DNA from 2 places in the Pantoea sp. S-LA4 genome. Region 1 is predicted to be linked to the other one. Evidence: riboswitches for the same ligand, from Rfam matches in the RefSeq annotation. Region 1 holds a riboswitch; the other holds the start of a gene.
The links. A riboswitch is a leader RNA that binds a small molecule or an ion and turns the genes downstream of it on or off. The one in region 1 is predicted to bind thiamine pyrophosphate.
Positions count from the first base shown of each region.

Region 2: another riboswitch for thiamine pyrophosphate. It lies ahead of thiC (phosphomethylpyrimidine synthase ThiC); the one in region 1 lies ahead of thiB (thiamine ABC transporter substrate binding subunit).

Region 1 covers NZ_JBTLRC010000002.1:422,035-427,634, forward strand. The annotation lists gene thiQ (thiamine ABC transporter ATP-binding protein ThiQ) at 1-695, opposite strand, end outside; gene thiP (thiamine/thiamine pyrophosphate ABC transporter permease ThiP) at 679-2,289, opposite strand; gene thiB (thiamine ABC transporter substrate binding subunit) at 2,265-3,251, opposite strand; TPP riboswitch at 3,297-3,388, opposite strand; gene sgrR (HTH-type transcriptional regulator SgrR) at 3,424-5,085, opposite strand; gene ACX3P5_RS02775 (MFS transporter) at 5,339-5,600, shown strand, end outside.
Region 2 covers NZ_JBTLRC010000002.1:4,072,917-4,078,516, reverse strand. The annotation lists gene hemE (uroporphyrinogen decarboxylase) at 1-1,005, opposite strand, end outside; gene nudC (NAD(+) diphosphatase) at 1,046-1,816, opposite strand; gene rsd (sigma D regulator) at 1,906-2,412, shown strand; TPP riboswitch at 2,553-2,653, shown strand; gene thiC (phosphomethylpyrimidine synthase ThiC) at 2,740-4,662, shown strand; gene thiE (thiamine phosphate synthase) at 4,665-5,297, shown strand; gene ACX3P5_RS19915 (aminotransferase-like domain-containing protein) at 5,487-5,600, opposite strand, start outside.

The DNA of each region.
Region 1 (5,600 bases):
CGCGGGATGCCCAGCACCTCGGCTTCCCGCGTCTCGCCCGACAGCAACTGTCGGGTCGCGCCATCCCAGTAAACCCGACCATCGACAATCACTACGCTGCGCGGCGCGATCTGCTGCGCATCTTCCAGACTGTGCGACACCATCAGCAGCGTGATGCTGCGCGCTTCACACACCGAGCGCACCAGCTGCAGCATTTCGCTGCGCAGCGCCGGGTCGAGCGCCGAAAACGGCTCATCCAGCAGCAGCACTGGCCGGTCACGCAGCAGGCAGCGCGCCAGCGCCACGCGCTGACGTTGTCCACCCGACAGCTCGCCCGGCAGCCGCGCCAGCAGATCGCCCAGCCCCACCTGTTCGGCCAGCGCAGCCAGCTGCTGACGCTGATCGGCGTTCAGTTTCAATCCCGGATGCAATCCCAGCGCCATGTTCTGCTGCACGCTGAGGTGCGGAAACAGGTTGTTCTCCTGAAACAGCATCGAAACCGGCCGCCTGGCCGGTACGCTGTGGCTGTGGTCCTGACCATCAATCAGCAGCGTGCCCTGACGAATCGGCAGAAATCCGGCGATCAGACTGAGCAACGTGCTTTTTCCCGCCCCGCTTGGGCCGAGGATCGCCAGACGCTCGCCGCGCCCGGCGTGCAGGCTGAAGCGCATCGGCAGATGCTGATAAAGGTAGGTAAGGTTATTCAGAGTCAGCATGGCGGCCCGGTAATTTTTCCATCAGGGTGAACAGCAACAAACAGAGTAACAGCAGCAGCAGGGCGGTCACTGCGCCATCGGCACCGCGATAGGCACCGATCTGTTGATAAAGGTAGAACGGCAGCGTGCGGAAGTCGGCGTTACCAAACAGCGCCACGACACCAAAATCACCAATCGACAGCACGCAGGCAAACGCCAGCGCCTGCGCCAGCGGACGCTTCAGCGCCCGCAGTTCAATCAGTCGCAGCCGGTTCCAGCCGTGGATATCCAGTGATTCGCAGAGTCTGCCGTAGCGCCCGGCGACGTCACGCATCGGGTTTTCCAGCACTTTCAGCGCATAGGGAATGGCGATCAGCGCATTGGTGAAGATCACCAGCCCATCCGCCGAGTCCGGCAGGCCGACGGTGGCGTTAAACAGCAAAAAGAAACCGGTCGCCAGCACGATCCCGGGCATGGCCAGAATCAGCATACCGCTGGTGTCGATCAGCTGCGCCGCGACCGGATGCTGGCGCAGTCGCAACTCGCGACTGCTCCACAGCAGCATCAGCGTCAGTGTGACACAGAGCAGACCGGCACCCAGCGCAATACGCAACGAGGTCAGCGTCGCCTGCCACAGTGCTGGCTGGGCCAGCGCGCCGCGCAACCCGCCGTGCAAACCATCCACCACCACTGCCGCCAGCGGCGGCAACAGCAGCAGTAACGCCAGCACAATCAGCAGGCCATCGGTCAGCTGCGCCAGGCGCGAATCCTGCGGATCGCGCCAGCCGTGCAGCTGGCTGGTGCCGACGGGAATCGCCTTGCTGAAACGCTGGCTAAGCAGCACCAGCGTCAGACAGCAGCCGAGCTGGATCAGCGCCAGCAGGGCGGCCCGTCCGGGATCGTAGTCGTAACTGAGCGCCTGGAAGATCGCCAGTTCAATGGTGGTGGCCTGCGGCCCGCCGCCCAGCGAAAGCACGGTGGCGAAGCTGGCGAAGCAGAGCATAAAGATCAGCGCGCCGGTCGGCAGCAGCTGACGACGCAGCCACGGCCACTCCAGCAAGCGAAAGTGGTGCCAGCCGCGCAGATCAAGCTGCGCCGCCAGCTGGCGCTGTTCCGCCGGAATACTTTCCAGCGCCTGCAGCATCAGGCGCGTCGCCAGCGGCAGGTTAAAAAAGACGTGTGCCAGCAAAATGCCCTGCAACCCATAGGGCGAGAAGCGATAATCGATGCCGATCAGCTGACAAATCTGCGCCAGCCAGCCGACGCGACCATAGACCGTCAGCAAGCCGAACACCGCCACCAGCACCGGCAGCACCAGCGTCATGGCGCACAGGCGCAGCAATAACTGGCGGCCGGGAAAGCGGCGTCGATAAAGGGCGCGGGCCAGCGGCAGGGCGGGCAGCAGCGACAGCAGGGCAGAGAGCAGCGCCTGACCAAAGGAGAAGGCGATAACGTGATGCAGATACGCGTCCTGCAGCACGCTGCGCCAGTCGGTGACCGGCGCGGCATTCCACAGTGAGCCAAAGGCGAACAGCGCCACGCTGATTAACAGCAGCGTGGCGAGCGAACCAGGAATCAGCCAGCGCGGCATCAGCGGCTGACGGCGCGTTGCCACTGGCTAATCCAGCCTGAACGCTGGCTGGCAACCTCTTCCGGCGAGTATTGCAGCGCGGTGGCGGGCACCTTCAGTGTCGAAAATCCGGCCGGCAGGGTGGTGTTGATCACCGGATACATCCAGTTGCCGGTCGGGATGGTGTTCTGGAACGCAGGCGACACCATAAATTGCATGAACTGCTGCGCCAGTTTCGGCTGTTTGCTGCTGGCTAACTGTGCGGCGACCTCAACCTGCAGATAGTGACCTTCGGCAAACGGCGCGGCGGCGTAGTTCTCTTTTTTCTCTTCGATGAGGTGGTAGGCCGGCGAGGTGGTATAGCTCAGCACCAGATCGCCTTCCCCTTTTAGAAACAGGCCGTAGGCTTCACTCCAGCCCTTGGTGACGGTCACGGTTTTCTGCGCCAGCTTTTGCCACGCCTGCGGTGCCTGATCGCCATAGACTTTTTGCATCCACAGCAGCAGACCTAATCCCGGCGTACTGGTGCGCGGATCTTCGTAGATCACCCGCCATTTTTCCGGGCTCTCTACCAGCTCTTTCAGGCTTTTCGGCGGATTTTTCAGGCGGGTTTTGTCATAGACGAAGGCGAAATAGCCGTAGTCAAACGGGATAAAGGTGCTGTCGTGCCAGCCGCCCGGTAGCGTTAGTTGCGCGGTATCGACCTGACTGGCGGCGAACAGGCCGGTTTTTTGCGCCGCCTGCAGCAGGTTGTTATCCAGTCCCAGTACCACATCGGCTTTGCTGTTTTTGCCTTCCATCCGCACGCGATTCAGCAGCGATACGCCATCTTCCAGCGTGACAAATTTCAGTTCGCAGTCGCACTGCGCTTCAAAGGCTTTTTTAATCGCCGGGCCTGGGCCCCAGTCAGCGGAGAAGGAGTCGTAGGTGTAGACCGTGAGCACCGGTTTAGCCGCCAGGACCGGCGTGGAGAGTAACAGCAGCAGTGGCAGAACTTTGTTTAACACTTTGCGCTCCTTCGGGAGAATAGGGGATGAGTCGCAAAGGATCTGAGCAGCAGGTCTCTCAAATCCCTACGTCGGTATTAACCGAATCAGGTTCGACGGGTCTTTCTCAGCCGCACGCGGCACCCCGTTGAGAACGTCACATTCTAGTCATTTCAGCCGTAGCGCGAAAGCGTTACAGCGCGGGCGGCGCAAACCAGGCCGATTTAAAATCGAACCAGCCCAGCGTATTCATCCGTACGCCGCGCATACTGCGCTGACCTTCCAGCAGCAGCCAGTGATGAAACAGTGGATGCAGCCCGGCGTCTTCCACTAACCGCTTACTCCATTCCGCCAGCGGCAGCGCCTTTTCGCGCCAGCGGGCGGCATCAGCCTGCCAGTCAATCGGCAGGCAGTGATGCAGCAGCGGGATCTCATACAGCTGCGCAAACAGTGAATAATTCAGCGGCAGGGTAAAGTTCACGCTGCCGAGCCAGATGTCACTTTCCGCTTCACCCTGATACCAGCTTTCGTAGCTGATCTCGCGGGTCTCCAGCGTGACGCCGTGCTGCGCCAGCAGCGGACGCAATGCATTGGCGATCCCTTCGTGCTCGACGTGCTGGCTATACCAGGTCAGCGTCAGATGGGTCAGGCCGGGCGGCTTTTCTACCGGCGTCAGATCGCGCCGGTGATGCCAGCGCGGCAGCAGGCCATAGGCTGGAAACCAGTAGCGCTGATAACCCACGCCAGCATGATTGAGCAGGGCGATAGGGTTAAACAGATAGCTGACCCAGCGCCGTATCGCCTCGTCGCGGCCCTTCTCTGAGCGCTGATCGAACAGCAAATAGTAGCAACCCTCTTCGAGGCGGCTCTCTTCCTGCACCTCATCTGCGCCGTCGCCCTGCAGACGTACGCCCGCATAGACCAGTTCGTCGCTGATATCCGGCAAGACCCAGATAGAGACGTCATCAATCAGGGCGCGAAAGCCGAAGTAATCATCAAAGGCTTCAATCTTCAGCTGGCTTTCCTGATTGCGGATCACGCTGTACGGGCCGGTGCCAATCGGCTGGCGGGCAAAGTCGCGCAGCGTCGGCCACTCGCGCGGCAGGATCATGGCGCTGACGCTGGCCAGCAACCAGGGTAACCAGTCGTCGGGCTGGTTTAAGGTGATATCCAGCGTCCAGGGCGCGGGCGAGTCGATCTGCTGAATGTGGGAAAACAGCGGCTGCTGGCGCTGACGTTCCAGCGAATCGATCACGTCGGCCATCTCCAGCTCGCGACCATGATGAAAGCGAATCGCCGGACGCAGAAAGAAGCGCCAGTGTAGCGGGGAGGTTTGCTGCCAGTGGTGGGCGATATCAGCCTCGATTTCCCCGTTTTCCTCATTTATGCGCGTCAGGCCGTTGAAAATCTGGCGGGCAATATGGGTTTCGGAGCGGCGCAGGGCGGAGCCGGGTTGAAGATTAAGCAGCGGACGGTAGTAAAGCACCCGCAGAATGTGTTTGCCCTGGCGGAAGCTGCGGCCAAGGTGGGCGCCAATCATCTGCCTGACCTGATTTTTATCGCCGACCAGCTGCACCAGCTGATCGATGCGATCCTGCTCCAGCAGATCCTCCGCCCGCTGCTGCTGTAGCGCCAGGCCGGTGTAGCAAAAAGTGAGCTGCGAGCGCTTACCGCGTCCGGCCTCAGCCTGCCAGATCAACCAGCCGGCAGCCTGCATCCGGTTGAGTAAATTACGCATATGACGACGCGAGCAGTGCAGCAGGTCAGCCAGTTCACTGAGGGTGATCTCCTGCGTCTGACCCTGACAGCTTTGCCACAGGCGAATAAACTGCTGCTTCAGACGAGATGAGGACATAAAAGAGGAACTCCTGCTGAAAAGCGCTCTGTTTTTCTTGCCCTATTTTAAGGGCAAACTTTCCCTTATGGGAAGAGCGGGAGGCATTCAGCAATGAATGGCGTTCGACCCTCATGCCGCTGTTCAGCGGGATGCTTTTCTGAGTAGGGTGCATTTACACCGCCAGCAGATGATCTCTGCTGGCTTTTTTCATGCTGCACGGTATCGTCTACCCTTCTTCTCTTCCCCTGTTCATCCTGTAAGGGATTTCGGTATGAAATCGCTGTTAACGCGGCAGCGCCGCATCAATCCGGTCTATCTCGCTTTTATGGTCGCCTCGTTCATGCTGGGCGTGGCCGGTGCGCTGCAGGCACCGACGCTCAGCCTGTTTTTAACCCGCGAGGTGCAGGCTCGCCCATTCTGGGTCGGGCTGTTTTTCACCATCAACGCGGTGGCCGGTATCGTGGTGAGTATGCTGGTGGCGAAGCGATCGGACAGCGTCGGCGATCGCCGTAACATCATTCTGTTCTGCTGCC
Region 2 (5,600 bases), 3.7 Mb from region 1:
TGGCGGAACGTCCTGATGAATCCCGTGACCGAGGTTGAAAACATGACCGGTGCCGTTGCCGAAGCGCTCCAGAATCCCGGCGACTTCCTGTTCGATACGGGCGGGCGGCGCATACAGCATTGAAGGGTCCATGTTGCCCTGCAGCGCGACTTTATCGCCAACACGACGACGTGCATCGTCGATATCCGTGGTCCAGTCGAGGCCCAGCGCATCACAGCCGGTTTCCGCCATCGCTTCCAGCCACTGACCGCCCCCTTTGGTAAACAGGGTAATCGGCACGCGTCGGCCGTCATTTTCACGCAGCACGTTGTCGACGATTTTGTGCATGTAGTGCAGCGAGAACTCACGGTAATCGCGGCCGGTCAGTACGCCGCCCCAGGTATCAAATACCATCACCGACTGGGCGCCAGCACGAATCTGGGCGTTGAGATAGAGGATGACGCTGTCCGCCAGTTTATCCAGCATTGCATGCAGTGTGGCCGGATCGGCATACATCATCTTTTTGATTTTGGTAAACGCCTTACTGCTGCCGCCTTCCACCATGTAGGTCGCCAGCGTCCACGGGCTGCCGGTAAAACCGATCAGCGGCAGGTCACCGTTCAGGCTTTTACGGATGGTACGCACCGCGTTCATCACGTAGCCCAGCTCCATTTCCGGATCGGGCACCGGCAAGCGCTCGACATCAGCCCGACAGGTAATCGGATTCGAGAAGCGTGGACCTTCGCCGGTTTCGAAATAGAGGCCCAGCCCCATCGCATCCGGGATGGTCAGGATGTCACTGAAGAGGATGGCCGCATCCAGCGGATAACGGCGCAGCGGCTGCAGCGTTACCTCACAGGCCAGCTCGGCATTTTTACACAGCGACATAAAATCACCGGCTTCGGCGCGCGTCGCTTTGTATTCCGGCAAATAGCGTCCGGCCTGGCGCATCATCCACACCGGCGTCACATCAACTGGCTGACGCAACAGGGCACGCAAATAACGGTCGTTCTTCAGTTCACTCATCTTATTACTCTCTCAATTTCAGGCGTGTAGTGTAGCACTTTCACGCTCCGGCGCGGCACAGGGCGACGGTATCTTCAATCAGGCGACGCGCCACGGTGCCCGGTGGCGGCAGCAAAGGTAAGGCATCAAAACGGAACCAGGCGGCATCTAACAGCTCTTTGCCGTCATGTTGCAGATCGCCGCTGTCATACTCCGCCATAAAGGCCGTCATCAGCGACTGCGGGAAGGGCCACGGCTGAGAGGTGACATAGCGCACGTTTTTAACGCGGATGTTGCTCTCTTCCATCACTTCCCGCGCCACCGCCTGCTCCAGCGTCTCGCCCACTTCGACGAAACCGGCCAGCACGGTATAGACCTTATTGCGGTGGCGGGCATGATTAGCCAGCAGGATCTGGTCGCCACGGCGGATCGCTACGATGATGCAGGGCGCAATCTGCGGATAATATCGCTCGCGACAATGGCTGCACAGGCAGGCAAATTCATGTTTACTGTGGTGCATTTCGTGGCCGCAGTAGCCGCACCAGCGATGCGAACGGTAGAACTCCGCCAGCTGCACGCCGCGACCTGCCAGCTGAAACAGCCCGACATCCAGATCGATCAGTTGCCGCACCGAGAACATGCTTTCTGAACGCGGCTCGCAAATCAGCCAGACGTTTTCCCCCTGCCACTCGCCAATCAGTCGGGCTTTCGTGCCAGTCAGACCGAAATTTTCGGCGCTTCCGTGGGGTAAATCACCTTGTGGCAACCAAAGTTTCTGCTCGTGGCTGACAATCCACCATCCAGCGTCTACGCTTGAGATTTCGCATTGCATTTATTTCGTCATCCTTAGCGTCAACTCGCACGCTGAAGTCCTGATGTTAAGTGTGTAGATAAACAACTATAACTCACATGGAGTTAGATATGCTTAACCAGTTAGACGTCCTGGCCGAACGCGTAGGTGGCAGTAACGAACTGGTCGATTCGTGGCTGGAAGCCCGTCGCCAGCTGTTAGTGACCTATTACCATCTGGTCGGCCTGAAACCGAAAAAAGAAGCTCTGACCCGCCTCGATGAGCAGGCGCTGGATAACTTCTGTCATGGCCTGGTCGATTATCTCTCCGCCGGTCACTTTAGTATTTATGAACGCATCATCAGCGAGATGAGCGGTGACAGCCCGATGATCGCAGCGGCCCAGGTTTACCCGCCGCTGGAAGCCAACACCGAGCGCCTGATGCAACTGTACGATGGCCATTTGCAGCAGGCGATCGATGACGATAACTGCATGACGTTCCAGCAGGCGTTGTCTGAAGTTGGTGAAGTGCTGGAAGCGCGCTTCACGCTGGAAGATAAGCTGATCCAGCTGGCATGGGACAACCATCTGGCCCCCCCGCCGGTAGCCAATGACAGCCAGATGGCTCGTCCGGCGTAACCTTAATCACCGGTAAAGGGGTTGTGATTCTGTTACAGCCCTTTTATGCTGAAAGGGTTCTGGCGGCTCAGGCCTGATGAACCTTTTTTCTGTTTAAAAGTTATCGTTTTAAGCCGGTGCCTATCGGCGCAGCGTAAAACGTCTTCTTGTCGGAGTGCCCAATTGGGCTGAGACCGTTAATTCGGGATCCGCGGAACCTGATCAGGTTAGAACCTGCGAAGGGAACAAGAGTAAATATTGCCAGTACGCCAGTGTTTTGCGCTGCCCGTGCTGTTACTCCTGCCGAACTCCGGACAAGCATCATTCCCACTCAACTGGAAGATTGCTATGTCTGACTCAAAAATGACCCGTCGTGAACAGCGTGCCCAGGCCCAGGAATTTATCGATTCACTGCAAGGCGGCAACGCGTTCCCCCGTTCTGAACGTATCTGGATCACCGGCAGCCGGGAGGATATTCGCGTGCCAATGCGCGAAATCAGGCTCAGCCCGACCCACATCGGTGGCAGCCAGGATCAGCCGCGCTATGAGCCGAATGATGCGGTGCCGGTCTATGATACCGCCGGCCCCTATGGCGATCCCGCCGCGCAGATCGATCTGCATCGCGGACTGACGAAACTGCGTGCCGGCTGGATCGAAGAACGTCATGACAGCCAGCCACTGCCGCAGCGCAGTTCAGGCTATACCCAGCAGCGTCTGGCGGATGAAAGCCTCGATCATCTGCGTTTTAACGCGCTGCCTGTGCCGCGCCGCGCCCTTACCGGCCGTTGCGTCACACAGATGCATTATGCGCGTCAGGGCATCGTTACGCCGGAAATGGAGTTTATCGCCCTGCGAGAGAATATGGGCCGTGAGCGAATCCGCGACCAGATTTTGCTGCAACAGCATCCCGGCCATAGTTTTGGCGCGCAACTGCCGGATAACATCACGCCCGAATTTGTCCGTCAGGAAGTGGCCGCGGGTCGGGCCATTATCCCCGCCAACATTAACCATCCTGAATCGGAACCGATGATTATCGGCCGTCACTTTCTGGTCAAGGTAAATGCCAACATCGGCAATTCAGCGGTCAGCTCATCGATTGAGGAGGAGGTCGAAAAGCTGGTCTGGTCAACGCGCTGGGGTGCCGATACGGTAATGGATCTCTCTACCGGCCGGAATATTCATGAAACGCGCGAGTGGATTTTGCGAAACAGCCCGGTGCCGATCGGCACAGTGCCGATTTATCAGGCGCTGGAGAAAGTGAACGGCGTGGCCGAAGCGCTTAACTGGGCGGTGTTCCGCGATACGCTGCTTGAACAGGCGGAACAAGGGGTTGATTACTTCACCATCCATGCTGGCGTGCTGCTGCGCTATGTGCCGATGACGGCAAAACGGTTGACCGGTATTGTCTCGCGCGGCGGATCGATCATGGCGAAATGGTGCCTGTCGCATCATCAGGAGAGCTTTCTCTATCAGCATTTCCGCGAAATCTGTGAAATCTGTGCCGCCTACGATGTCTCACTGTCGCTGGGTGATGGTTTACGTCCAGGCTCGATTCAGGATGCGAATGACGAAGCGCAATTTGCCGAACTGCGTACGCTGGGAGAGCTGACAAAGATCGCCTGGGAATATGATGTGCAGGTGATGATTGAAGGCCCCGGCCACGTCCCGATGCATATGATCCGCCGCAACATGACGGAGCAGCTCGACCATTGCCATGAAGCGCCCTTCTATACGCTTGGGCCGCTCACTACTGACATTGCGCCCGGCTATGACCACATTACATCAGGTATCGGTGCCGCCATGATTGGCTGGTTTGGCTGCGCCATGCTCTGTTATGTCACCCCCAAAGAGCATCTTGGGCTGCCAAATAAAGAGGATGTGAAGCAGGGATTGATCACCTACAAGATTGCCGCTCATGCCGCCGATCTCGCCAAAGGCCATCCGGGTGCGCAGATCCGCGATAACGCGATGTCAAAAGCGCGCTTTGAATTTCGCTGGGAAGATCAGTTTAATCTGGCGCTCGATCCCCATACCGCGCGCGCCATGCATGATGAAACCCTGCCGCAGGAGTCAGGCAAGGTGGCGCATTTCTGTTCAATGTGCGGCCCAAAGTTCTGCTCAATGAAAATATCGCAGGAGGTGCGGGATTTTGCCGCACGCCAGCAAGCCAGCGCTGAGCCGATTGAGGTGGGTATGGCTCAGATGTCTGAACAATTTCGCCGCCGCGGTGGTGAGCTTTACCACCCCGCCGATGCCATGAAGGAGGAGTAACAATGACTGCATTTCCTGCTACCGCGCCGCGCCTTGGGCTTTATCCGGTAGTCGATAGCGTTGACTGGATCGAACGCCTGCTGGACGCGGGCGTCCGTACTCTGCAACTGCGCATCAAAGACCAGCCGGACGAGGCCGCCGAAGCCGCTGTCGCCCAGGCGATTGCGCTGGGCAAACGCTACGATGCGCGCCTGTTTATCAATGACTACTGGCGGCTGGCGATTAAACATCACGCCTACGGTGTGCATCTGGGCCAGGAAGATCTGGAGGTGGCAGACCTGGCGCAGATCCGCCAGGCCGGACTACGGCTCGGTATTTCTACCCATGATGATGCCGAACTGGATCGTGCCCTGGCTATTCAGCCCTCTTATATCGCGCTGGGCCACATTTTCCCGACCCGGACCAAAGAGATGCCCTCGGCACCACAGGGACTGGCGGAACTGCAGCGACATCTGGCGCGACTGTCAGACATTCCCACCGTGGCGATTGGCGGTATCTCTGTGGATCGCGCGCCAGCGGTGCTGGCGACGGGCGTCGGCAGTATTGCGGTGGTCAGCGCCATTACTCAGGCAGATGACTGGCGTGAGGCGACCCGTATTCTGCTGGCACTGGCCGAACCGGGGCCGTTTGCATGAGTATGACTGAGTAACCTGCCGCAAAAATAATCAACGTACTGTAACGACAGCGAAAAAGCAGGAAGGCCGCGCGCAGCGATTCATTCAGTTGCTGGCGCGGCATCGGCCTACGGCTTACGGTAACGGTCGTCAGGTGATCGTTATCTGACCAGGGCCAGTTCCCTCCCTCTTTCTGGCCCTGCTTCTTCCTTATTTAGCCACCAGCAGATCGGACGCTAAGGCAATGGGGAGATCATCATGCTGGCAGGCGCGCATCGCCCGCTCAACGGCGGCTCCCACTTTTGCCAGCGCCTGTTCAGTGTG